2 regions of the Streptomyces sp. LZ34 genome follow, and region 1 is predicted to be linked to the other one. Evidence: riboswitches for the same ligand, from Rfam matches in the RefSeq annotation. Region 1 holds a riboswitch; the other holds the start of a gene.
The links. Region 1 has a riboswitch for cobalamin ahead of cobN (cobaltochelatase subunit CobN). Riboswitches for the same ligand answer to the same signal wherever they lie in the genome.
Positions count from the first base shown of each region.

Region 2: another riboswitch for cobalamin. It lies ahead of ACWY4P_RS41545 (cobalamin biosynthesis protein); the one in region 1 lies ahead of cobN (cobaltochelatase subunit CobN).

Region 1 is NZ_CM132680.1:12,026,706-12,029,904, forward strand. It holds gene ACWY4P_RS51525 (nitrite reductase) at 1-1,165, opposite strand, end outside; cobalamin riboswitch at 1,274-1,433, shown strand; gene cobN (cobaltochelatase subunit CobN) at 1,465-3,199, shown strand, end outside.
Region 2 is NZ_CM132680.1:9,652,478-9,655,676, forward strand. It holds gene ACWY4P_RS41540 (cobyric acid synthase) at 1-665, opposite strand, end outside; gene ACWY4P_RS41545 (cobalamin biosynthesis protein) at 662-1,864, opposite strand; cobalamin riboswitch at 1,986-2,186, opposite strand; gene ACWY4P_RS41550 (hypothetical protein) at 2,307-2,573, opposite strand; gene ACWY4P_RS41555 (anion permease) at 2,586-3,199, opposite strand, start outside.

The DNA of each region.
Region 1 (3,199 bases):
TCGCGGGCGCGGTGGGTTCAGGGGAGGGCGCCGATCGCGCCCGCGGTGGCACCGGCGGGGTGGTGTCCGTGTGGCGCTCGCCCGGCCGCGGGTCCGGACCCAGCGCGGGACCGGCTGATCCGCTCGCGCCGGAAGTGCCGGGCCGTCGCCGGGTTTCGGCCGTTTCCGTGGTGGCCGCCGCGGCTTCCGCCGGTGGTACCGGCGCCGGGGGCCGGTCGCTCGGCCGGGGGCCGGGCTCAGGTCCGGGGCGCGCCGCCGGGATTCCGGCCTCCGCGAGCCGCCGGGCCAACGCGTCCGCCGTCACCGCGTGTCGCGTCGGCAGATCGCGAACCCGCCACGCCCGGGTGTCGCTTGTGCGCGCCGCCTCCAGAAACGCCAGCGCCGCCACCGCGGCGGCGCGCGGCGCGTCGTCGGCGCCGACCCGCAGCTCGGCGCCCGGCGCGCCCACCGGCCCGGCCGGAGGATCCGGGCGGCTCAGTGGCCGCGTGGCGCCCGGCGTGTCGTCACCGCCCGCCGGGCCGCCCCGCCGCGCCGGGCCGTCGCCTGTGCCCCGGGGGCCTGCCACGCCGGGGCCGTCCGGCGCCGGCGGCGCACCGGATTCCGGCCCTGCCTCAGCGCGCGGCCGTGCCCGCTCCCCGCCGGAGCCGAGCCGCAGCACCGCCTCGCCGTCCGGCGCTGCGATCAATGTCACATCCGCGCCCAGCGCCGCCACATCGCCGCGCCCGTCGTCGAGCGCGAACAGGAACCGGCCCGACAGCCCCGCCAGTTCGGCGAATCCGGAACCCGCGGGCGCGTCGTCGCACAGCAGGGCGTCCAGCTCCCTCGCCCACGCCGGGACATCCGCGTACCCCGCCCCGTCCAGCCCGGACAGCGGGGACGCCACGATGTTGCGCACCCGGTCGTGCCGGTCCGACGGGAGCAGCCCGGCCGTCCGCAGCCGGGCCGCGAGCCCGGCCCCGCACTCCGCATCGAGGCCGCGCAGTTGCAGATTGCCCCGGGAGGTGAGGTCCAGCCGGCCGTCTCCCAACTCCTCGGCCGCGAGCGCCAGCACGAGTGCCTGACGTGCCGTCAGGATCCCGGCGGGCAGCCGCACCCGGGCCAGCGCGCCGTCGTCCGCCGGGTGCAGGCGCAGCGCGCCGGGGCAGGCGTCGGCGCGACCGCGCACGGGGGTTTCATCCCCTGGTGGGGCGGTTGTCGGGGGGAGGGGCATGGCGGCGAGCATACCGACGATTGCCTTCGGCTCACCGCCCCGCGGCAGGTCAGGAACGCCTACTATGCTCACCGGCGGGTCGGTCCCGACCCGCCACCACACACGACGGCAAAAAGGGTAGGAAGCCGGTGGAAATCCGGCGCGGTCCCGCCACTGTGAGCGCGGCAGCCGGTATGCGACGGCCGCGCGAGCCAGGAACTCCCGCCGTCTTCAACCCGCCCGGGGCGCGGACCCCGAGGAAGGCCTGCCGTCGCATGATCCTTTTGCTGTCGACGTCCGACACCGATCTGCTCAGTGCCCGCGCGGCACAGACCCCGGTGCCCTACCGGCTCGCCAACCCGGCCCGGCTCCCGCTTGACGACCTCCCCGCGCTCCTCGACGGCGTCGAACTCGTCGTCGTACGGCTGCTCGGCGGGGTGCGCGCCTGGCAGGAGGGGCTCGACACGCTGCTCGCCGGGGACCGCCCGGTCGTCGTGCTGACCGGCGAACAGGCCCCGGACGCCCAGCTCATGGAGGCCTCCACGGTCCCGGTCGGGATCGCCGCCGAGGCCCACGCCTATCTCGCGCACGGCGGGCCCGGCAACCTCGGCCAGCTGGCCCGCTTCCTGTCCGACACCGTCCTGCTGACCGGCCACGGCTTCGAGCCTCCCGCGCCCGCGCCCTCGTGGGGCCCGCTGGAGCGCACCGCACGCGAGGGCGTCACCGGCCCGCGGGTCGCCGTGCTCTACTACCGCGCCCACCACATGAGCGGCAACACCGCCTTCGTCGAGGCGCTCTGCCGGGCCGTCGAGGACACTGGGGGCCGCCCGCTGCCGCTGTACGTCGCCTCGCTGCGCGCGCCCGAGCCCGAGCTGCTGGAGGCCCTCGCGGAGGCCGACGCGGTGGTGACCACCGTGCTGGCCGCGGGCGGCACCCGGCCGGCCGAGGCGTCGGCCGGCGGGGACGACGAGGCGTGGGACGCGGGCGCGCTGGCCGCGCTGGACGTCCCGGTGCTACAGGCGCTGTGCCTGACCGGCCCGCGCGCCGCGTGGGAGGAGAACGACGAGGGCCTCTCGCCCCTGGACGCGGCGACCCAGGTCGCCGTCCCGGAGTTCGACGGGCGGCTGATCACCGTGCCGTTCTCCTTCAAGGAGACCGACCAGGACGGCCTGCCGGTCTATGTCGCCGACCCCGAGCGCGCCGCGCGTGTCGCGGGGATCGCGGTACGACACGCCCGGCTGCGCCACATACCGGCGGCCGACAAGCGCCTCGCGCTCGTCCTGTCCGCCTACCCCACCAAGCACTCCCGCATCGGCAACGCCGTCGGCCTGGACACGCCCGCCAGCGCCGTCGCCCTGCTGCGCCGGCTGCGCGCGGACGGCTTCGACCTGGGCCCCGAGGAGGGGCCCGAGGCGCTTCCCGGCCTCGCCTCCGGCGACGGCGACGAGCTGATCTACGCCCTCATCGAGGCGGGCGGCCACGACCAGGACTGGCTCACCGAGGAGCAACTGGCCCGCAACCCGATCCGGATCCCCGCCGCCGACTACCGCCGCTGGTACGGCCGGCTGCCGCAGGAGCTGCGCGAGGCGGTGGAGGAGCACTGGGGGCCGCCGCCGGGTGAGATGTTCGTCGACACCAGCCGCGACCCCGAGGGCGAGATCGTGCTCGCCGCGCTGCGCCGCGGCAACCTCCTCGTGGTCATCCAGCCGCCGCGCGGCTTCGGCGAGAACCCGATCGCCATCTACCACGACCCCGACCTGCCGCCCTCCCACCACTACCTGGCCGCCTACCGCTGGATCGCCACCCCCCAGGCCGACGGCGGATTCGGCGCCGACGCCATGGTGCACCTGGGCAAGCACGGCAATCTGGAGTGGCTGCCCGGCAAGAACGCGGGCCTGTCCGCCGCCTGCGGCCCCGACGCCGCGCTGGGCGACCTGCCGCTGATCTACCCGTTCCTGGTCAACGACCCGGGCGAGGGCACGCAGGCCAAGCGCCGCGCCCACGCCACCC
Region 2 (3,199 bases), 2.4 Mb from region 1:
AGATAGCCCGCGACAAGCCGCTGGTCGGCCTCGGAGAGCAGCGCGGTCGTGCCGAAGAACGACGCGAAGACGCCGCCGCGGTCGATGTCCCCGACCACGACGACCGGCAGCCGGGCGGCCCGGGCGAGACCCAGGTTGACGATGTCGGTTCGGCGCAGATTGATCTCGGCGGGGCTGCCCGCGCCCTCGCAGATCACCGCGTCATGGGTGCGCCGCAGCTCGGCCAGGCACTCGGTGACGGTCCCGAGCAGCGCCTCCCGCCGCCCGCCGGGCAGCTTTTCCCCGGGGGACGCCCCTCCAGACCCCCCGAAATACCCACGCGCACTCAGCTCGCCCACCGGCTTGCCCAGCAGCACCACTTGGCTGCTGCGGTCGCTGCCGGGCTTGAGCAGGACGGGGTTCATCAGCGCGCTCGGCTCGACGCGCGCGGCGGCGGCCTGCATGGCCTGGGCGCGGCCGATCTCCGCCCCGTCGCGGGTCACGAAGGAGTTGAGCGACATGTTCTGCGCCTTGAAGGGCGCGACGCTGACGCCCTTGCGGCTGAGCCAGCGGCAGATCCCGGCCGTGACGACGCTCTTGCCCGCGTCCGAGGTCGTACCCGCGACGAGCAGCCCGCCGCCCGGCCCGCCCTTCGCACCCGCGCCCCCGCCGTGTATTCCGCTCATCCGTAGTCCCTCCCAGCGGCCACGGGCCGCGCCGTCGCCGGGCCGCCCGACCAGCCCGCGCCGAGTGTCCGCATGGACCGTGCCCAACGGGCCCGCGCGCCATGTGAGGCACGCGCGGCGCGTACGGGCGCGGCGCCGGGCCGCGCGACCGGGGGCGCGACCGTACGAGCCGCCCGCAGCGCCCCCACAGCCAGCCGGGCCGTGACGGACGCGCCGAGCGCCAGGGCGCCGACGCGCCGCGACAGCCGTACCGCGCGCTCGATGTCGGCGGCCTCGACCGGCCGCCCGCCGGGGTTGAGCACCGGCCGGTGCTCGACGCGGCCGCCGTACGCGAGGGTGCCGCCCAGCCGTACGCCGAGCGCGCCCGCGAACGCGGCCTCCACAGGGCCCGCGTTGGGGCTCGGATGGCGGTGGCCGTCGCGCCGCCAGGCGCGCGACGCGCCGCGCGGATCGGGCCCGGCCAGGACGGCCAGCGCCGCGGTGAGCCGCGCGCCGGGCCAGCCGGCCAGGTCGTCCAGCCGGGCCGAGGCCCATCCGAACCGCCGGTAGCGCGGCGACTTGTGACCCACCATCGCGTCCAGGGTGTTGACGGCCCGGAAGCCGACCAGGCCCGGCACCCCGCCGACGGCCCCCCACACCAGTGCGCCCACGACGGCGTCCGAGGTGTTCTCGGCGACCGACTCGACGACCGCGCGCGCGATCTGAGGCCCGTCCAGCGCCTGCGGGTCGCGCCCGCACAGGTGCGGCAGCCGCCGCCTGGCGGCGTCGAGGTCCCCGGCGGCCAGCGCGCCGCCGACGGCGCGCGCCTCCCGGCCCAGCGTCGTCCCGCCGAGCACGGCCCAGGTGGCGGCGGCGGTCAGCAGGGTCTGCGCGGCGGGGGAAGGGCGCCCCAGGGCGGGGCTTTCCGAGGCAGTACTGCCCGAGGCGAGGCTTCCCAACGCGGGGCATCCCAACGCGGGGCCTCGCAGGGCCCGTACGGCGCGCACCGACAGAACAGCGCCCGCGGCCACGCCGCCCGCGCACAGCGCGGTGTAAAGAGCCCCGGATCCGCGGTGGTCGCGCCACAGCAGCCGCTCGACGGCCAGGGCGGCGCGCCCGAACGCGGCCACGGGGTGGCCGCGGCGCGGATCGCCGAGGGCGAGGTCGCCGAGAAAGCCGAGGGCGGCGCCGCACGCGTACGAGGCGTGATCGGCACGCATCGTCAGTCCGCCGTCTTGCCTCGGCGCGTCGGGATGTGGCGAAGGGGCCGCGGGTGGGGCGGCGGCGGCATGGCGGTGCCGGGCATGGCGGTATGTCCTCACTCAGGGTCCGCGCCCTGGTTCGACGTGACCGGCGGTGAGAGTCTCCTGGCTCCCGGATCCGCGCTTCTCCCGGTCTTCCAGCCTCCGTGTGGACGGCCGTGACTCGTACAGGTGATGGGAGAGCGCTCCCCGGTGACAGTGGCGGGACCGCGCCGGATTCTCACCGGCTTCCTCTCCTGCCGCCGTTTGGCTCCGGAAGTCCACCATGGGCCGCGAATGGCCGTCAACTCGCGAATGCCCCACCCTGCGTGAGTGTGCCGAGGAGCACATGCCACGGCCGCCGGGCGGTCCGCGCTGGTCGGCGCGTTCCGGCCCGGCGGCCGTGGGTGGGTCGAGCGGGTCAGGCCACGATCAGATTGATGCCGTACACCACGGCCGCCGCGCACAGTGCGAAGCAGGCGTACGCGCCGGCGCGCGCGGGGTTGAAGGCCGCGCCCGCCGGGGCCGAGGTGCCGGAGGGGGTGGCGGCGGCGGTCGGGCCTGCCTCCGCCTGCCGCGGCTTGCGGGAGGTGCCGAGGATGCCGAGGGTGAAGACGCCCACGAAGCCGACGGTCACCGCGAGGCTGATGCCGAAGACCTGGCCGAGAGCCGCCCAGTCGATGCTCATCGCGTTACTTCCTTAGCTGGTGCTGCCGGTGGCCGCGGATGCGCCTGCCGGGGTGGCGGAGGAGGCGGAGGAGGAGGCGGAAGCGGCAACGGCGGGGGCCACCGGCCCGGCGGGCGGCGGGGCCACGGACTGGAGGGCGGCCGTGACGACGCCCACCGGCTCGGCCGGCGCCGTCGCGGCCTCGTTGACATCGTTGACGTTGGTGTGGTCGACGGGCTTGCGGCGCGAGGCCGCCCAGATCCCGGCGCAGGCGGCGACCGCGAGCACGGCGACCGCCGTGACGCCCCAGTCGCCCTGGTCCGCCAGGAGTGCCGCGCCGCCCGCGACGAGGCCCGCGGCGGGCAGGGTGAGCACCCAGGCGAGGACCATGCGGCCCGCGGTGGACCAGCGCACCACGCCGCCCTTGCGGCCGATCCCCGCGCCCATCACGGAACCGGAGCAGACCTGGGTGGTGGAGAGCGCGAAGCCGATGTGGGACGAGGCGAGGATGACGGTCGCGGCGCCGGTCTGGGCGGCGAAGCCCTGCGGCGGCTGGATGTCGGTGATGCCCTTGCCCATGGTGCGGATGATGCGCCAGCCGCCCAGGTACGTACCGAGGGCGATGGCCAGCCCCGCGGAGACGATGA